3 regions of the Pseudomonas sp. G(2018) genome follow, and region 3 is predicted to be linked to each of the others. Evidence: predicted binding sites of a transcription regulator. Region 3 holds the regulator's gene; each other region holds the start of a gene.
The links. Region 3 encodes sigma-54, which starts transcription at its own class of promoters, with help from an activator protein. Its sites were predicted from a motif close to ANTGGCATNNANNTTGCTNT; they were not measured.

Region 1 (6,779 bases), on a different contig from region 3:
TTCAGCACCGGGTGCTCGACCCGGCAGGAAATGCACCAGGTGCCCCAGACGTTGACCAGCGCCGGTTTGCCGAGGATATCGGCACGGGTCAGGGTCTTGTCGCCCTGCACCGCCGGCAGGGAAAACTCCGGGAATGGCTTGCCGATCATCGCCGAAGGCAACTCAGCCGGGTCCAGGTACAGACCGCGATACAGGAAAACAGCGACCACCAGAAAAATCGCCAGTGGCAACAGCATCAACCAACGTCTCATGCAGTAGCTCCCGACATGCCCAGCGCCTCACGCACGCGGCTTTTCACCTTGACCCGATAACGCCGGTCCAGCGCTGCCAGCAATCCGCCAAGTCCGGTCAGCAAGCCGCCGAACCAGATCCAGCGCACGAACGGTTTGACGTGAACGCGCACCGCCCAGGCACCCTCGCCCAGCGGTTCACCCAGGGCGACATAGAGGTCACGGGTAAAACCGGCGTCGATCCCGGCTTCGGTCATCACCGAATTCTGCACGGTGTAGAGGCGTTTTTCCGGGTGCAGCACGCTGACTTCCTGGCCGTCCTTGATCACTCGCACGGTGCCCTTGTCGGACGTGAAGTTCGGACCTTCGAAGTGCTTGGCGCCTTCGAACACGAACTGATAACCGCCCAACGCCATGGATTCGCCCGGTGCCAGGCGCAGATCGCGCTCGGCACTGTTCTGGCTCGACAGCACCACGCCCAGGGCGCAGACCGCAATGCCCAGGTGCGCGACCTGCATACCCCAGTAGCTGCGGGTCAGGGTCGGCAGGCCTTTGATCAGGCCCTTGTGCCGGGTCTTGTCGAAGATGTCTCGCACACCGGCCAGCAACACCCAGGCCGCGAGCATGAAGGTCGCCAGCACCGCCCAGTTGAAATCGCCGTAAGCGACACCGGCCACCACCGCCAGCGCAGCACTGCCGAGCAGTACCGGCGCCAGCATGCTCAGCAGCCACTTAACCGGGGTGTCTTTCCAGCGCACGATCACGCCGACCGCCATCACCAGCATCAGCAACGCCATCAACGGAATGAACAACGCGTTGAAGTACGGCGGGCCGACCGACAGCTTGGCGCCGGTCATCGCATCGAGAATCAGGGGATACAGGGTGCCGAGCAGAATCATCGACGCCGCCACCACCAGCACCAGGTTGTTGCCCAGTAGCAGGGTTTCCCGGGACCAGAGGTTGAAGCCGACCTGGCTCTTGACCACCGGCGCACGCAGGGCGAACAGCGTCAGCGAACCGCCGACCACGAACAGCAGGAAAATCAGGATGAACACGCCGCGCTCGGGATCGGAAGCAAAGGCGTGAACCGACGTCAGTACGCCGGAGCGCACGAGGAAAGTTCCCAGCAAGCTCAACGAGAACGCAGCGATGGCCAGCAACACGGTCCAGCTCTTGAACACGCCACGTTTTTCCGTGACCGCCAGCGAGTGGATCAGCGCAGTGCCCACCAGCCAAGGCATGAAGGAAGCGTTTTCCACCGGGTCCCAGAACCACCAGCCGCCCCAGCCGAGTTCGTAGTAGGCCCACCACGAGCCGAGGGTGATGCCGATACCGAGGAAGGCCCAGGCGACGATGGTCCACGGACGCGACCAGCGCGCCCACGCCGCATCGAGGCGACCGCCCAGCAGTGCGGCGATGGCGAAGGCGAAGGCCACGGAGAAACCGACATAGCCCATGTAGAGCATCGGCGGGTGCACAATCAGGCCGATGTCTTGCAGCAGCGGGTTAAGGTCGCGACCGTCCGCCGGAATCTGCGGCAGGATGCGTTCGAACGGGTTCGAGGTGAGGATCAGGAACAGCAGGAAACCAATGCTGATCATGCCCATCACCGCCAGCACCCGCGCCAGCATCACTTGCGGCAACTGCCGGGAGAACACCGACACGGCGAAGGTCCAGCCACCGAGGATCAGTGCCCAGAGCAGCAACGAACCTTCGTGTGCGCCCCACACGGCGCTGAATTTGTAGTACCACGGCAACGCGCTGTTGGAGTTGCTGGCCACATAGGCGACAGAGAAGTCGTCGGCCATGAACGCGTAGGTCAGGCAACCAAAGGCGAACAGCAGAAAGGCGAACTGGCCCCACGCGGCCGGCTGGGCCAGGCTCATCCACAAACGGTCGCCACGCCAGGCGCCGAGCAAGGGCACTACGGCCTGTACCAAGGCAAAACACAGCGCCAGAATCATGGCCAGGTGGCCCAGTTCTGGTATGAAAAGCACTGGAATAAAAATGCCGGAAGTCATCATCAACCCTCCTTGGCGGGTGTGGGGGCGGATTGACCACTGTCTTTCAACGCCTTGGTCACTTCCGGCGGCATGTACTTCTCGTCGTGCTTGGCCAGCACTTCATCGGCCACCACCACGCCATCGGCATTGAGTTTACCCAGGGCGACGATGCCCTGCCCTTCGCGGAACAGGTCCGGCAGGATGCCGCGATAGGTGATGGTCACGGACTTGTTGAAGTCGGTGACGATGAATTTGACGTCCAGGGAATCGCCGGAGCGCTGCAACGAGCCGGCCTCGACCATACCGCCGGCGCGAATGCGCGTGTCATGGGGCGCTTCGCCGTTGGCGATCTGGGTCGGGGTGTAGAACAGATTGATGTTTTGCTGCAGGGCGCTCAGGGCCAGGCCGACGGCAGCGCCGACCCCGACCAGAATCGCGAGAATGATGGTAAGACGCTTTTTACGCAGCGGATTCACTTGCCGTTCTCCCGGCGCAGACGACGCGCCTCTTGTTGCAGATACCGCTTGCGGGCCAGGATCGGCGCCGCCACGTTGAGGGCCAGTACCACCAGGCAAATGCCGTAGGCCGACCAGACATAAAGGCCGTGATGGCCCATGGCGATGAAGTCGCCGAATGAAGCAAAACTCATCGAGCGACCTCCAGGCTGTTCTGAACTTCGGCTTTCACCCAACTGGCCCGCGCCTCGCGCTTGAGCACTTCAAGGCGCATGCGCAGCAGCAACACGGCGCCGAAGAAGCAGTAAAACCCGAGTGCCGTCAGCAGCAGCGGCAGCCACATTTCAGCGGGCATCGCCGGTTTTTCGGTGAGGGTAAAGGTTGCGCCCTGATGCAGGGTGTTCCACCACTCCACCGAGTACTTGATGATCGGGATATTGATCACGCCGACAATTGCCAATACCGCGCAGGCCTTGGCCGCACTGTCACGATTGCTGATAGCGTTGCCCAGCGCAATGAGACCGAAGTACAGAAAAAGCAGAATCAACATGGACGTAAGGCGTGCATCCCAGACCCACCACGACCCCCAGGTCGGCTTGCCCCAGATTGCACCGGTGACCAGCGCCACGGTGGTCATCCAGGCACCGATGGGCGCCGCGCATTGCAGGGCGACATCGGCCAGTTTCATTTTCCACACCAGCCCGACGACGCCGCACACGGCCAGCATCACATAGATGGACTGCGCCAGCATGGCGGACGGAACGTGGATATAAATGATGCGAAAGCTGTTGCCTTGCTGATAGTCCGGCGGCGCGAAGGCCAAGCCCCAGACTACACCGATGGTGATCAGCAGTAAGGCTGCGATGCTCAACCACGGCAGCATCTTGCCGCTGATGCCGTAGAACCACTTGGGTGAGCCGAGCTTATGAAACCAGGTCCAGTTCATTACTGTTTCCATCACGGTTGCCGCTCCTCATCACGAAGCAGCCAAAAGGGTCAGCCTTTCTTCAAAAGAAGTGATCAATTTTTGATCAGGCCTCATTATTATTCGCCGACGCTGATCTTCAGGCCAGCGGCTATTGCAAAAGGTGTCAGGGTTATCGCCAGGGCGGTCAGGCTACCAAGCCACAAGAGATAACCGGTCGCCGGCATGCCCTGCAGGGCTGCCTGCAAGGCGCCACTGCCGAGAATCAACACCGGGATGTACAACGGCAGAATCAGCAACGCTAGCAACAGGCCACCGCGCTTCAAACCGACCGTCAGGGCCGCGCCCACCGCACCGAGCAGGCTCAGCACCGGTGTACCCAGCAATAAAGAAAGCAGCAACACCGGCAGACAGGCGGCAGGCAAACCGAGCATCAACGCCAGCAAGGGAGCGAGCAAAACCAGTGCCAGGCCGGAAAACGCCCAGTGTGCCAGCACCTTGGCCAAAACCAGAAGAGGCAGGGGGTGCGGCGAAAGGACCCACTGTTCCAGCGAGCCGTCTTCGAAATCACTGCGGAAAAGCCCGTCCAGCGAGAGCAAAACCGATAAAAGGGCTGCCACCCAGACCAGTCCCGGGGACAAGGTTTGCAACAATTGAGACTCGGGACCGACCGCCAAGGGGAACAGGGAAACGACGATGGCGAAAAACACCAGCGGATTGGCCAGCTCCGCGGGACGGCGGAACAGCAGACGGGCCTCACGGGCGACCAACAGGCCAAAAACACTCATACGGCCCATTTCCCCAGATCAATGTCACGATAGCTGGCCGGCATGCGGCTCAGTGTGTGGTGGGTGGTCAACACCACCATGCCGCCGCGTTCGCAGTGGCCGGCCAGGTGTTCTTCCAACTGCGCCACGCCTTGCTTGTCGAGGGCGGTGAAGGGTTCATCGAGAATCCAGAGCGGCGGGCTGTCCAGATAAAGACGCGCCAGTGCAACACGGCGCTGCTGCCCAGCGGATAGCGTGTGGCAGGGAACATCTTCAAAACCGCGCAATCCGACCGCTGCCAGGGCTTGCCAGATGGCTTCGTGGGAGGCTGGTTGATGCAGGGCACAGAGCCAGCTGAGGTTCTCTTCCGGCGTCAGCAGATCCTTGATCCCCGCCGCATGACCGATCCACAGCAGGTTGCGCGCCAGTTCCGTGCGTTGTTCGTTGAGCGGTTGGCCATTGAGCAGCACTTGACCGGCCGTCGGGTGCATCAGCCCCGAAAGCAGGCGTAACAGACTGGTCTTGCCACTGCCGTTTGGGCCACTGATTTGCACCATTTCGCCACTGGCCAGTCTCAAATCGAGATTTTCGAAGAGCAGCCGAAGGTCTCGCTCACAGGCAAGGGCAACGGTTTGCAGGACAGGACTGGTCAAGGGTTCACGGGCCTTATACGGTTCAAGTCGGCTCTGGCGCGGCCGTTAAAGAGATGCAGAATAGATGTATTGGCGGCCCGAACTAGCGAGCTGCGTCAAATAATTGCAATGTTTCCGGCACTCTGTATACAACGCGGCGGCATTATACATGCCCTTTCCTACTCTAAAGAGTGCATTTTCCCAAGGTTGTGACCGCGTATGACAGGCGAAATGAACATCCTCCCGCTACCGCAGACCACCCCGGCGACCACGCGTCCGCTGGCGGTCAGTGGCGAATTGCTCAAGCTGCTGACACCCATCGAGGGCCTGATCACTGCCGGTCAGACGGCCAAGGCCGAGGTGTTGTCGCTCAAGCAGGCGGATCAGACTTTTCAGCTGCTGCTCAAGGTCACCCTTGATAGCGGACGCCAAACCACAGTCCAGGCCACCAGCAACCTGCCGTTGGCCCAGGGTACAAGCATCGCGGTCACCCAGCCTTCAGCAGGGAACCTGGCCGTCACGGTGCAACAGGCCATCGCCTCCAGCGTCGCCACCCTCACCCGCCTAGACACCACGCAGTTGCCGGTCGGCACCCTGTTGCAGGGCAAAGTGCTGACCTCCCAGGTGTTGCCGCAAGTGCCGGGGCAACCGACGGTATTTCGCTCGATGGTCAGCCTGCTCAATACTGCCTTGAGCGGCAGCACCTTGAGCATCGACAGCCCACAGCCATTGCGCATCGGCACCTTGCTCAGCGCCCAGGTGCAGGACACCCAGACCTTGAAGTTCGTGCCCTTGAGCAGCCGCCAGGAGCAATTGGCGGTGACCCAGCAACTGGTCGGCCAACAGAGCCGTCAGGGATCGCTGGATGGTTTGCTCAAGCTGCTGCAAAACCTGCCAGCTTCAAATCAGACCTCAAGCGACTTGCGCGTGATCGTGGACAAATTGCTCGCCGGCCTGCCGGACGTACAGCAACTGAGTTCCCCCAAAGGTTTGGCCCTGGCACTGGCCAGCAGCGGCGCGTTCCTCGAAACGAAACTGCTGACCGGGCAGAACCCGGCGCTCGCGCCCGACATGAAGGCCGATCTGCTCAAGCTGATTGCGCAACTGACGCCAGGGCTGCCCGCCAGCACCAACCTCAGCGCGATCATCGCCGCCAACACCCTGGCCCAGGCCATGCCGAGCTTCGTGCGCAATGCCCTGGGCATGCTCGGGCAAGTCAGTGCCAAACCGTCGCCCACCGGCTTCCCGCTGCCCGAGCGCCTGTTGCAGAACGCCGAAGGCGAAGATGATCTCGAACACCTGCTGCGCCTGGCCGCGGCAGCGGTTTCACGCCTGCAGAGCCATCAACTGTCAAGCCTGGAGCAGACCGGTGTTACCAGTGACGGCCGCCTGATGAGTACCTGGCAACTGGAAGTTCCGATGCGCAACCTGCAGGACATCGTGCCGTTGCAGATCAAGTTCCAGCGTGAAGAAGCGCCAGACAAGGAACAACCCCATGAACGCCGTGACGAGCGAGAGCCCAAGCAACAACTGTGGCGCGTCGAGTTGGCGTTCGATATGGAGCCGCTGGGGCCGATGCAGATTCAGGCACAACTGATCAAGGGCTGTCTCTCCAGCCAGCTCTGGGCCGAACGGCCGTACACCGCCAGCCTGATCGAAAACAACCTGGCCGCACTGCGTCAACGCCTGCAGGCCTCGGGGCTGAACGTCGGCGATCTTGATTGCCATCAGGGCAAGCCGCTTCAAGGCCCGCAAACCCGTCTCGAA
Region 2 (6,779 bases), on a different contig from region 3:
CAGGCGAAAATGCCGGGCTTTTCGGCCGAGGTGTTGCCGGATGAGGACCTGGGGATGCTGGTGGGGTATTTGAAGCATATGGTGGGGCGCAAGGTTAAACCCTGAACTTGTATTACCGGGATTGGCCTCTTCGCGAGCAAGCCCGCTTCCACACTTGTACGGCGCATGAATCAGATTTTGTGTTCACTGAAAGTCTCTGTGGGAGCGGGCTTGCCCGCGAAAGCGATATCACGATCACCCATGCAGTGACAGATAGTCCGCAATCGCGGGCAAGCCCGCTCCCACAGGGTTTTGTGGTGAACTTGTTATTGTTGTTGCACGCAGATCACCGGCGCAGGCGTGGGCGACACGAACACCTTGGCATGCATCTGCTCACACCCGCCGCCTCGACGCATGCCGCGCACCGGGCAGGCATCCAGGTAATCCAGGCCCACCGCCAGTTTCAAATGGCGCTCGGGGCGGGCCAGTTCGTTGGTCACGTCGAAGCTGTACCAGGCGTCATCGAGCCAGGCTTCGGCCCAGGCGTGGCTGGCCAGATGTTCACAATCTTCGCTGTACAGATAACCCGACACATACCGCGCCGGAATGCCCAGGCTGCGGGTACAGGCGAGAAAGGCATGGGTGTGGTCCTGGCACACGCCCGACCGCCCGGCAAAGGCCTTGGCGGCGCTGGTGTCCACTTCGGTAGCGCCCGGCGTATAGGTCATGTGCTGGTTCAGGCCATGCATCAGGTCAATCAGCGCGGTGCGATCGCGGCGTTGCTTGCATTCCTTCTCGGCAAATGCGCGCAATGCCGCGTCAGCTTCAGTCAGGCGGGTGAAACGCAGGAACGGCAACGCCGACTGACTCTCGTGTTCGGCTTCGCGCAGTTCGTCGATGTCGACCTGGCCACGGGCACCGATGATGATCGCCTCGTGAGGCTCGTCCATGGTCAGCACATGCAGGATGTTGCCGAACGGATCGAGTTGCGCACGCACCGGGCGCGGCAAGTCGAGCTGCCAGCTGAGCACGTGCTGCCGCTCGCTGTCGTGGGGGGTCAGTCGCAGATACTGGATGCTCGCCCGCACCTGATCTTCGTAGTGATAGGTGGTCTCGTGGCTAATGGAAAGTCTCATGCAGCCTCCAGGTAGGAACTGTGAATCGCGTTGCCCAACTGGCGCACCAGCGGGATGAACTCGGTCAACCAGGCGTGCAGGCCTTCGTCGAGGATTTCGGTGATGCCGGTGTAGCGCAGGCGCGCGTCCATTTCCGCCGCCAGGCGTTGCGCCGGTCGGCCATTGGCCCCCGGCAACTGGGCAAGGATCTGGTCGATTTCTTCGGTGCAGGCGCGCAACGAGCGCGGCACGTCGGCCCGCAACAACAGCAACTCGGCCACATGCCGGGCGCCGGGAGCGTCACGGTAGATTTCGGTATAGGCCTCGAACGACGACAGGGCCCGCAGCAAGGCACTCCACTGGTAATACGCGTGGGCCGTGCCGTCGCTGACCGCTTCGGCCTGATCGCCGGCCATTTCGTAACGGGCATCGAGCAGGCGCAAGGTGTTGTCAGCGCGTTCAATGAACGTCCCCAGGCGAATGAAGCGGAACGCATCGTTGCGCATGATGGTGCCGTAGGACGCGCCCCGGAACAGGTGGGAACGCTCCTTGATCCACTCACAGAAACGGCTCATGCCGTAGCGACTCAGGCCCTGTTCGGCAATTCCGCGAATTTCCAGCCAGGTCGCGTTGATGTTTTCCCACATGTCGGCGGTGATTCGCCCACGCACCGCGTGGGCACTGGCACGCGCCGCACCCAGGCAGCTGTAGATGCTCGCCGGATTCGCCGCATCCAGGGCGAAAAAATGCAGCAGCCGTTCGGCATGCAACTCGCCGTGGCGTTCGAGGTAATCATCCAGGGTGCCGGTAATCAACAGCGGCATGGCCAGTTCGTGCAAGCCGTTGCCACGACCATCCTGCGGCATCAGTGACAGCGAATAACTGATGTCGAGCATCCGTGCGAGGTTTTCCGCCCGCTCCAGGTAACGCGACATCCAATACAAATCCGAGGCAGTTCTACTTAACATGACAGGCTTCCTTCAATCCTCGACCACCCAGGTGTCCTTGGTTCCGCCACCCTGGGAGGAATTCACCACCAGTGAGCCTTCGCGCAGGGCGACACGGGTCAAGCCGCCGGGCACGACCCGGGTTTCGCGGCCAGACAACACAAACGGACGCAAGTCGATATGGCGCGGCGCGATGCCGTTTTCGACAAAGGTCGGACAGGTCGACAGCGACAGTGTCGGTTGCGCGATGTAGGCATGGGGCTTGGCGATGATCCTTGCGCGGAAGGCTTCGATTTCCGCGGCGGTCGCCGCCGGCCCCACCAGCATCCCGTAACCGCCGGAACCCTGGGTTTCCTTGACCACCAGTTCCGGCAGATTGGCCAGCACATGGGACAGCTCGGACGGATTACGACACTGCCAGGTCGGCACGTTCTTCAGGATCGGCTCTTCGTCCAGATAAAACCGGATCATGTCCGTGACAAACGGGTACACCGATTTGTCATCCGCCACCCCCGTACCAATGGCATTGGCCAGCACCACATTGCCGGACCGATAGGATGACAGCAGCCCCGGCACGCCGAGCATCGACTCCGGATTGAAGGCAAGTGGGTCAAGGAACGCATCGTCGAGGCGGCGATAAATCACATCAACGGCTTTCGGCCCATCGGTGGTGCGCATGAAGACCTTGTCGTCACGCACGAACAGGTCCGCGCCTTCCACCAGCTCCACACCCATCTCTCGCGCCAGAAACGCATGTTCGAAGAACGCACTGTTGAAGCGCCCCGGCGTCAGCACTACAACGCTCGGGTTGTCGATCGGGCTGGAGCTTTTCAGCGTATCGAGCAACAGGTTCGGATAGTGATCGATGGGGGCGATGCGTTGCGCCGCGAACAGCTCGGGGAAAAGACGCATCATCATCTTGCGGTCTTCGAGCATGTAGCTGACACCGCTGGGCGTGCGCAGATTGTCTTCGAGCACGTAGTACGTGCCGTCGCCGTCGCGCACCAGATCGACACCGGAGATATGCGAATAGATATCGCGGTGCAGATCCAGCCCCTGCATCGCCAACTGGTACTGTTCGTTGGCCAGCACTTGCTCGGCCGGAATGATGCCGGCCTTGATGATCCGCTGCTCGTGGTAGAGGTCGGCGAGGAACATGTTCAACGCCTTGACCCGCTGAATGCAGCCCCGCTCGACCACCCGCCATTCACTGGCCGGGATGCTGCGTGGAATGGTGTCGAAGGGAATCAGGCGCTCTGTCCCCTGCTCATCACCGTAGAGCGTGAAAGTAATCCCGGCGCGATGAAATAACAGATCGGCCTCGCGTCGCCGTTGTGCCAGAAGCTCGTCAGGCGTTTCGGCCAGCCAACGGGCAAACTCCCGATAATGCGGGCGGACCTGGCCGCCGGCATCGTACATCTCATCAAAATAGGTGCGGATCATGCCGTACTCCTTGTCACCCGGACGTCCGGACCTTCGCAAGGCCCGTGCCATCGGCATAAACGCTTTGATATCAATCAGTTGGATATTCAATACACAGACACCGCACCAATCCTGTGCGGTAACTGCTCCAACCTGATCGCCCCCGCTTCATTGCAAGGCAATGTTGTTGCCTATCACCAGCATAGCCAGAGTTGATTTCACTGCCCGGTTAACGCTGTGGATAATCCGTGCATCCGCTGAAAAAACTTCACCAGCGTCTGTTTGATGAAGTCTTCAGCCTCACTTATTCGGTTGCTCCGGCAACCCGGTCCGGCATGCTCCGACCGGTTTCCCTCCTTACCGGTCTTCCCTTTTAGCCACCCGCTCAGGTGGCTTTTTTTTGGTTTGTTGAAACGCAGTTTTTATTCTGCGAAAACGAAAACGGCCAACCCGAAGGTCAGCCGTCATCGCTGGTTGCTGCTGTTCATAATGTTATGCGAGTCGCCCTCGTACCTCCTGCTTGACTCCCCAGCCCTCAATGATGCCGCCCAATGGCTCGACTACCGCTTCGAAACCTTGCTCGAAGTCGCCGATGTCATCATAGGTGGCGTACATGACCTTGCTTAACTCCAGCGCCCAGGCACCGTCGTCGCGCACACTGACTTGCGCATTCAGGGATTCCCCACGATGAAAATGACCTGCCGCCCTGCGTGCCCGCTCCTCATCCGGGAAAATGGCGTAGAACTCAATGGGATGGAATCGTGAAAAGTCGAAACCGCCTTCTTTCATGCGGCGCAGCACGCTGCTGCTGATGTCTTCTTGATAGGCTGTGCTCATGAAACGTCCTCCTCAAACCGATGGATAGACTTTCCGTACTCCCTGCGCACGCAACCATGGCTGCGGACGTTTCGGCAACCGATGTGCCGGCGGGAAACAAGCATGTAGCTGACAAGACCAGACCTTAGCGATCCATTCGCTGATCTCGATTGCAGAGTAGCCTCAGGATAGAGCCGCTGCCAAGGCCTGGTTGAGAATGTGACAGGAGTTGTTCAGATTGGCGTGATGCCGAGGATTTCAATGCTGTTCTGGGTTTTTAGGTTTTTGACGCTCGCGTCAGGGGTTCGCCCTTCCAGATCGTTCAAATCCAGCTTGGCGGCGACAGGGAGGAGCCGTTCCTTGATGAGCCTGGCGGCCTGCTCGTGACTCGGGCATTCCTCGCACTCGAAGACTTCGTCGATCGTTTCACCATGATCATCCACGAAAGTGACTTTCCACTTTGACATCGGAGCCTCCTCTATCAAACCCGCGAATGGGCTTACACCTATCTCGACTTTAACTCGAATTGATCGTTCCAATGGATTACATCGCACTCGCCTAAAAACACAAAACCTGTAGAAGCGAGCTTGCTCGCGATGGTCGTTAACGATTAAACGTGTTTACTGGCTAAACACGGCGCTCTCGAGTCCATCGCGAGCAAGCTCGCTCCTACAGAGGGTCTTCAGTCGTTGCTTGGCTTGCCCACTGCTTGCAGCACGTACTGTGGCAAAGCGAAGGCGCCGATGTGTATTTCCGGATTGTAGTAGCGCGTGACGATACCGCTGCCTGCAAAGCGCTGTTGCAGGGTTTCACGGGATAACTTGCGATAAGCGGTATTGGTCGAGCCCCAAGCGAAGGTCATCGAGCCGCCGATGTAGGTCGGTACCGCGGCCTGGTAGAAGTGCCAGTCCGGGAACAGACTGCGCAGGCGACCGGCGGTGGTTTTGACTTCGTCGATCTGCATGAACGGCGTGCCGTTCTGCGTCACCAGGATGCCGCCTTCATTCAGGCAGCGATGGCAGGCCTGGTAGAAGTTTTCCGAGAACAGCACTTCGCCCGGGCCGATCGGGTCGGTGGAGTCGGAAATGATCACATCGAACTTTTCAGTGGTGGTGGCGACGAAACGCATGCCGTCGTCGATCACCAGGTTCAGACGTGGATCGTCATAGGCACCTTTGGAGTGATTCGGCAGGAATTCCTTGCACATATCAACCACAGTGCCGTCGATCTCGACCATGGTGATGTGTTCGACGCTGCGGTGCTTGGAGACTTCACGCAGCATGCCGCCGTCGCCGCCGCCGATGATCAGCACGCGCTTGGCGGTGCCATGAGCGAGGATCGGCACATGGGTGAGCATCTCGTGGTAGATGAACTCGTCGGCTTCGGTGGTCTGGATCACGCCGTCCAGCGCCATGACCCGGCCCATGCGCGGGTTTTCGAAGATGACGAGGTGCTGGTGTTCGGTGCGCACTTCGTGCAGCAGTTTGTCCATGCGAAAACGCTGGCCGTAGCCTTCGTAGAGGGTTTCCAGGTAGTCGCTGGTTGGGGTAGTGCTCATGGGAAGTGCTCCGATGAATGCGGGTGGCAACGGACGGTTACCCGCCCATGATGGCCAATCGATCGCCTCGATTGCCCGGGAAAGGCGCGCATTCTACGTTGCGGAACATGACAGGTCGAACCTCAGTTAATCGGTTTGCAACAATCCCTGTGGGAGCGTGGCTTGCCCGCGATGGATTCGCTTCGGTGTATCTGACAGACCGCGGCGCCTGCATCGCGGGCAAGCCCGCTCCCACAGGTTCGGTGTGATTTACGAGAGTTCGGTCAAATCCGTACATCCCCCCGTGGCCCGGCAATGGCCCAGATGATCAGGCCCAAAACCGGCAGCAACAGGATCAACAGCACCCAGATGATTTTCATCCCGGTGGAGACGCCACTTTTCAGCACGTTGATGATGGCCCAGATGTCCAGGGCGAGAATGATCAGGCCGACCAGGCTGTTGAACGTGGAACCCATGGTGACGCTCCCGAAGAGTGGTATGCCCCCTTAGGATAGCCGGCCCGGCCAAGGGTTCCGTATTATTGAAAGCTTTACCGTCTCAGACGTGGATGGCCACTTTCAAGGCTTCCAGGGCGGGCGCAGCAGCGATGCCAACTTCGGCGCACAACTCGAGTACCCGTGGCACGTCGTTGCCGTAGACCAGTACCACTTGCAGCTCGTCGTCGAGCAACTGACTGAAGTTCATCAGTGTGTAACCACCGTTTTCCTTGTTCAGGCTGCTCATTTGTACCTGGATGCGATTGAGCGCAGTCAGGGCGTCGGTCTTGGCCAGTTGCTTGGGCTTGAGGTTGAACTCGACGCCCGGACCGAAGGAGGCGACGATCTGGGCGAACAGGTCCATGTAAGTGTCTGCCTGGAACAGCACGGTTTCGGGCAGACTGCCGACGACCACCCACTCGCCCAGCGGAATCGGGAAAGTGTCGTCGTAGTTGATGTCCGGATT
Region 3 (6,779 bases):
TGCGATGCAGCCTCTCACTCGGACGCCTGACTTCCTGACGAAAGCACATACTCCCGGGCGGGCCGAACTGGCGGCGAACTATATCACTGCAAACGCCACGCGCCCAAGGTCATTGCCGGACCAAGTTCAGCAATATGACCAGCAAAAAGCTTCGTTTAGAGGGATTAAGTAACAAGGAATGACAATGCGCGACGAACTTGCGTGAGGGTTTTGATCATAACCGCTATAATCGCCGCCTTTTCATCAGGCTAAACGATTTCTGACATGAGCCAATCCAGCGACCTGATTCAATCCGCCCAACGCACCATCCGCCTCGAAGTGGAAGCCGTACAAGGCTTGCTACCGCACATCGACGCAGATTTCGTACGCGCTTGCGAGATGATTCTGGCCAGCACAGGCCGCGTAGTCGTGGTCGGCATGGGCAAGTCCGGGCATATCGGCAGCAAGATCGCTGCAACCCTGGCCAGCACCGGCACCACGGCATTTTTCGTCCACCCGGCGGAAGCCAGTCACGGTGACATGGGCATGATCACACGCGACGACATCATCCTCGCGCTGTCGAACTCCGGCTCCACCAATGAAATCATCACCCTGCTGCCACTGATAAAGCGCCTGGGCATCCAGCTGATCAGCGTGACAGGCAATCCCGATTCGCCGCTGGCCAAGGCCGCCGAGGTCAACCTCAATGTGCATGTCGAGCATGAAGCCTGCCCACTGAACCTGGCGCCCACCTCTTCGACTACCGCCGCGCTGGTCATGGGCGATGCCCTGGCCGTGGCCCTACTGGAAGCCCGTGGGTTTACTGCCGAAGACTTCGCCTTTTCCCATCCCGGCGGTGCATTGGGCCGACGCCTGCTGCTGAAAGTGGAAAACGTCATGCACGCCGGGCAAGAGCTGCCACAGGTTCAGCGCGGTACCCTGCTCAAGGATGCGTTGATGGAAATGACCCGCAAGGGACTGGGCATGACCGTAATCCTTGAAGCCGACGGCAAATTGGCCGGGATCTTCACCGACGGTGATTTGCGCCGCACCCTGGATCGCACAATCGATATCCACAGCGTCACCATCGATCAGGTCATGACCGCCCACGGCAAGACCGCCCGCGCCGAAATGCTCGCCGCCGAGGCCCTGAAAATCATGGAAGACCATAAAATCAACGCGCTGGTGGTGGTCGATGGCGAGGACCGCCCAGTCGGCGCCTTGAACATGCACGACTTGCTGCGCGCGGGAGTAATGTAATGAACACGGACCTGCTGAAGCGCGGCCAACAGATTAAACTGGCGGTGTTCGATGTCGACGGCGTCCTCACCGACGGACGCCTGTACTTCCTCGAAGACGGCAGCGAATTCAAGACGTTCAACACCCTCGACGGCCAAGGCATCAAGATGCTGATGGCCGCCGGCGTACAGACAGCCATCATCAGCGGCCGCAAGACCCCGGTGGTCGAGCGGCGAGCGAAGAACCTCGGCATTCCACACCTGTACCAGGGACGCGAAGACAAACTGGTGGTGCTTGACGAGCTTCTTGGCCAACTCAACCTAAGCTATGAACAGGTCGCTTACCTTGGTGACGACCTGCCTGATCTGCCGGTGATTCGCCGCGTAGGCTTGGGAATGGCAGTCGCCAATGCCGCCAGTTTCGTGCGCGAACACGCCCATGGCATCACCCAGGCCCGCGGCGGCGAAGGTGCCGCCCGCGAATTCTGCGAATTGATCCTGCGCGCCCAGGGCCGCCTCGATGCGGCCAATGCCGCGTACCTGTGAGCCAGACATGCTGAGCAAAAAGATCCGCAACATCCTGGTATTCGGTTGCATCGCGGCGATTTTCGCCGCGGTCGGCTACTGGAACATCAGCCCGGAACGCTTCCTCGACAAGCCTGTTGCGCAAGTCGACAACAGCGCAATCGACTATTACGCCATCAACGCCCACAGCGTGCAGTTCCTGCCGGACGGCAAACTGCAATACGAAATGACGTCGGACAAGGTCGAACACCTCAAAGTCACCGAAGTGACCTTGCTGACCAATCCCGACTTGAACATGTTCCGCGGCACCGAGTTCCCGTGGCACGTCCAGAGCGAAAAGGGCGAAGTCAATCCCGACGGCACACAGGTCGAGCTGATCGATTCGGTACGTATCACGCGTTTCGACGAGAAAAACCGCAGGACCCTGATCACCACCACTCGCATGACAGTGTTCCCGCAGAAGCAATATGCGCAGACCGAGCAACCCGTTAGAATCGACGGCGCTGGCGGCGTATCGACAGGCAACGGAATGAAAGCGTACTTGAAAGAAAGCAGGATACACCTGCTCTCGAACGTAAGAGGACAGTATGAGGCTCGTTAAAACCCTCCCTATTTTGCTCAGTCTGGGCGCAGCACTGGGAAGCGTGAGCGCCTGGGCCCTGCCGGATGACCAACAGCAGCCTATCCGCATTCAGGCCGACGACGCCCAGCTGGACGACAAGAACGGTATCGCCACCTACACGGGCGACGTGATCATCACCCAAGGCTCGATGAAGGTCACCGGCAACAAAGTGACCATGACCCGCGCACCTAACGGCGATATCGATGTGGTGACGTCCGTGGGCAACCTCGCCTACTTCGAACAAGTGCAAACCGCGGGCGATGCCAAGCCGGTTCAAGGCTGGGGCGTGACCATCCAGTATCACGCAACGCAAAACCGCGTCGTGCTGATCGATCGCGCCAAAGTCGTCGACAAGGACAACAACGTCACCCAGGGCGAAAAAATCGTCTACGACACCGTTAAAAAGCTGGCCAGCGCCGGTCGCGCCACAGGCAGCAAAGTCACCGAAGCGCGCCCACGCATCGACATGGTGATCCAGCCGAAAAAGAAAACCGACGAGCAAAAGGCCCAGTAATGGCAACTCTGAAAGCTCAGCATCTGGCCAAGAGCTACAAGAGCCGCCAGGTCGTGCGTGACGTCAGCCTGTCCATCGACAGCGGTCAGATCGTCGGCCTGCTTGGCCCCAACGGCGCCGGCAAGACCACCTGCTTCTACATGATCGTTGGCCTGGTACGGGCCGATCAAGGCCGCGTCCTGATCGACGACCTGGACGTCAGCCACCAGCCTATGCACGGTCGTGCGAAGGCCGGTATCGGCTATCTGCCGCAAGAAGCGTCGATCTTCCGCAAACTGTCGGTGGCCGACAACATCATGGCCATCCTCGAGACCCGCAAGGAACTCGACAAGGCCGATCGTCGTCAGGAGCTGGAAAGCCTGCTGCAGGAGTTCCACATCAGCCACATCCGCGACAACCTCGGTATGAGCCTGTCCGGTGGCGAACGCCGCCGCGTGGAAATCGCCCGCGCACTGGCCACCAACCCGAAATTCATCCTGCTCGACGAACCCTTCGCCGGCGTGGACCCGATTTCGGTGGGCGACATCAAACAGATCATCCACCACCTCAAGGCCAAGGGCATTGGCGTGCTGATCACTGACCACAACGTCCGTGAAACCCTGGATATCTGCGAAACAGCCTACATCGTCAACGATGGCCAACTGATCGCCGAAGGCGACTCCGACACCATCCTGGCCAACGACCTGGTCAAGGAAGTGTACCTGGGCCATGAGTTCCGCCTGTAAGCACTGAAGTGCTGGCTAGTCGACCGAGCGCTTGTCTCGATAAAAAATCAATACTTTTTTATTGTTACAGCGCTCTAGGCAAACACCGCAACTTCGGGCATATAATTTGCTTATGTTTGGCGCTCCGGCGCCCCTGTAGTGGATGGCGCATGTGCGCCGGCGAATAAGGTGTTAAGCCCCTGCCATGAAACCATCGCTAGTCTTGAGAATGGGCCAGCAGCTGACGATGACACCGCAGCTGCAACAGGCCATCCGCCTGCTCCAATTGTCGACCCTGGACCTGCAGCAGGAAATCCAGGAGGCCCTGGAGTCCAATCCGATGCTCGAGCGCCAGGAAGAAGGCGACGACTTCGACAACACGGACCCCTTGGCCGACAACGCCGAACAGAAGCCCAACACCGACATCCAGGAACCCTCCTACCAGGAAAGCGCGCCGACGGTTGATAACCTCGACGAAGGCGACTGGAACGAACGCATCCCCAACGAACTTCCCGTCGATACGGCATGGGAAGACGTCTACCAGACCAGCGCCAGCAGCCTTCCCAGCAACGATGACGACGAGTGGGACTTCACCACCCGCACATCAGCCGGCGAAAGCCTGCAAAGCCACCTGCTCTGGCAATTGAACCTGGCCCCGATGTCCGACACCGACCGGCTGATTGCCGTGACCCTGATCGACTGCATCAACAATCAGGGTTATCTGGACGAAACGCTCGAGGAAATCCTCGAAGCCTTCGATCCGGAACTGGACATCGAACTGGACGAAATCGAAGCCGTCCTGCACCGCATCCAGCAATTCGAACCCGCCGGCATCGGCGCCCGTAACCTGGGTGAATGCCTGCTGCTGCAATTGCGCCAACTGCCAGCCAAAACACCCTGGCTGGCCGAAGCCAAACGCCTGGTCACCGATTACATCGACTTGCTCGGCAGCCGTGACTACAGCCAGCTGATGCGCCGCATGAAGCTCAAGGAAGACGAACTGCGCCAGGTGATCGAACTGGTCCAGAGCCTCAATCCGCGCCCAGGCTCGCAGATCGAGTCTACCGAAGCCGAATATGTGGTCCCCGACGTGATCGTGCGCAAGGACAACGAGCGCTGGCTGGTTGAACTCAATCAGGAGTCGGTGCCACGGCTGCGAGTCAATGCCCAATACGCCGGCTTCGTGCGCCGCGCCGATACCAGTGCCGACAACACCTTCATGCGCAATCAGCTGCAGGAGGCCCGCTGGTTCATCAAGAGCCTGCAAAGCCGCAACGAAACCCTGATGAAAGTAGCCACCCAGATTGTCGAGCATCAGCGCGGTTTCCTGGAGTATGGCGACGAGGCGATGAAGCCGCTGGTCCTGCATGACATCGCTGAAGCGGTCGGCATGCACGAGTCGACGATCTCACGGGTGACCACGCAGAAATTCATGCATACCCCCCGGGGTATCTATGAACTGAAATACTTTTTCTCCAGTCACGTCAGCACCTCCGAAGGCGGCGAATGCTCGTCCACGGCGATCCGCGCGATCATCAAAAAACTGGTTGCTGCGGAAAATCAGAAAAAGCCGTTGAGTGACAGCAAGATCGCTGGTTTACTGGAGGCACAAGGCATTCAGGTGGCTCGCCGCACCGTCGCCAAGTACCGCGAATCCCTCGGGATCGCGCCTTCGAGCGAACGCAAGCGGTTGATGTAGAGCCACGCCACAGCGTTCCAGTGGCAGATCATCGGATCTGCCGCTTTATGCACTGGCAACGAAGGAGAAGCTGTATGCAAGTCAACATCAGTGGACACCAACTGGAAGTGACCGAACCTCTTCGCACCTACATCGGCGAAAAACTCGAACGATTGGAGCGACATTTCGACAAGATCACCAACGTGCAGGTCACGATGACGGTCGAAAAGCTGAAGCAGAAAATCGAAGCCACGCTGCATATTCCCGGCAATGAAGTGGTCGCGAACGCGGAACATACCGATATGTACGCGGCGATCGACGCCTTGACCGACAAGCTGGATAAACAACTCAAAAAGCATAAGGAAAAGACCCAGAGCCTCCTCCAGGGCGCTACCGGTCGTTAACACTCCCAACCCATGATCCGACTTGAAAGCATCCTGACCCCCGGCCGTTCCCTGGTGAACGTGCCGGGCGGCAGCAAAAAGAAAGCCCTCGAGCAAATTGCCAACCTTATCCATCGCGAAGTGCCGGATCTGGAGATGCAAGATGTCTTCGAGGCTTTGATCGCCCGCGAAAAACTCGGCTCGACTGGTTTTGGCAACGGCATAGCCATTCCTCATTGCCGCCTCAAGGGTTGCAACGCGCCCATCAGTGCCTTGATGCACCTGGACGCCCCTATAGATTTCGACGCCATCGACGGCGCCCCGGTTGACCTACTGTTTGTACTACTGGTCCCGGAAGCTGCCACCGATGCGCACCTTGAGTTGTTGCGTCAGATTGCCAGCATGCTCGACCGCAAGGACGTGCGCGACAAACTGCGCAGCGCCCCGAGCAATCAAGCCTTGTATCAGGTTGTCCTGGACGAGCAAAACGGGCAGTAATCATGCGCTTGATCATCGTCAGCGGCCGCTCCGGCTCAGGTAAAAGTACCGCCCTCGATGTACTCGAGGACAACGGCTACTACTGCATCGACAACCTGCCTGCCGGGTTGCTGCCGGAACTGGCCGAACGCGCGTTGATTCATACCGAGCTGTCACAGCCGCTGGTTGCCGTATCCATCGATGCGCGCAACCTGCCAAGCCACCTATCGCGGTTTCCCGAGCTGCTGGAAGAAGTACGCAGCCGTCACATCCAGTGCGATGTGCTGTATCTGGATGCCGACGAAGAAACCCTGCTCAAACGCTTCTCGGAAACCCGCCGTCGCCACCCGCTGAGCAGCGCCAATCGCTCGCTGGCCGAAGCCATCGCGGACGAAACGAACCTGCTCGGCCCCATTGCCGACCTGGCCGATCTCAAGGTCAATACCACCAACCTGAACCTGTATCAGCTGCGCGATACCATCAAGCTGCGCCTGCTGAACCAGCCGGAGCCCGGAACAGCGTTCCTGGTGGAGTCTTTCGGCTTCAAGCGTGGCATGCCGGTCGACGCCGACCTGGTGTTCGATGTGCGCTGCTTGCCCAATCCTTACTGGAAACCGGAGTTACGCGCGCAGTCCGGACTCGATCAGCCGGTTGCCGAG

Region 1: FFS64_RS10975 (flagellar hook-length control protein FliK) is a predicted target of sigma-54. The motif match lies at 5,169-5,188, and genes of this name have one in related genera.
Region 2: FFS64_RS19385 (circularly permuted type 2 ATP-grasp protein) is a predicted target of sigma-54. The motif match lies at 3,517-3,536, and genes of this name have one in related genera.

The regions. Positions count from the first base shown of each region.
Region 1 is NZ_SCOO01000008.1:134,481-141,259, reverse strand. Features, by position in the region: gene FFS64_RS11010 (DsbE family thiol:disulfide interchange protein) at 1-251, opposite strand, end outside; gene FFS64_RS11005 (heme lyase CcmF/NrfE family subunit) at 248-2,251, opposite strand; gene ccmE (cytochrome c maturation protein CcmE) at 2,254-2,709, opposite strand; gene ccmD (heme exporter protein CcmD) at 2,706-2,882, opposite strand; gene FFS64_RS10990 (heme ABC transporter permease) at 2,879-3,634, opposite strand; gene ccmB (heme exporter protein CcmB) at 3,733-4,401, opposite strand; gene ccmA (cytochrome c biogenesis heme-transporting ATPase CcmA) at 4,398-5,033, opposite strand; gene FFS64_RS10975 (flagellar hook-length control protein FliK) at 5,232-6,779, shown strand, end outside.
Region 2 is NZ_SCOO01000021.1:27,201-33,979, reverse strand. Features, by position in the region: partial or broken gene FFS64_RS19400 (cytochrome c) at 1-105, shown strand, start outside; gene FFS64_RS19395 (transglutaminase family protein) at 306-1,115, opposite strand; gene FFS64_RS19390 (alpha-E domain-containing protein) at 1,112-2,062, opposite strand; gene FFS64_RS19385 (circularly permuted type 2 ATP-grasp protein) at 2,075-3,484, opposite strand; gene FFS64_RS19380 (ribonuclease E inhibitor RraB) at 3,956-4,300, opposite strand; gene FFS64_RS19375 (hypothetical protein) at 4,513-4,746, opposite strand; gene speE (polyamine aminopropyltransferase) at 4,962-5,837, opposite strand; gene FFS64_RS19360 (PLDc N-terminal domain-containing protein) at 6,101-6,292, opposite strand; gene FFS64_RS19355 (hypothetical protein) at 6,375-6,779, opposite strand, start outside.
Region 3 is NZ_SCOO01000015.1:59,979-66,757, reverse strand. Features, by position in the region: gene FFS64_RS16245 (KpsF/GutQ family sugar-phosphate isomerase) at 265-1,239, shown strand; gene FFS64_RS16240 (HAD family hydrolase) at 1,239-1,763, shown strand; gene lptC (LPS export ABC transporter periplasmic protein LptC) at 1,771-2,343, shown strand; gene lptA (lipopolysaccharide transport periplasmic protein LptA) at 2,330-2,878, shown strand; gene lptB (LPS export ABC transporter ATP-binding protein) at 2,878-3,603, shown strand; gene FFS64_RS16220 (RNA polymerase factor sigma-54) at 3,788-5,281, shown strand; gene hpf (ribosome hibernation-promoting factor, HPF/YfiA family) at 5,356-5,664, shown strand; gene ptsN (PTS IIA-like nitrogen regulatory protein PtsN) at 5,677-6,141, shown strand; gene rapZ (RNase adapter RapZ) at 6,144-6,779, shown strand, end outside.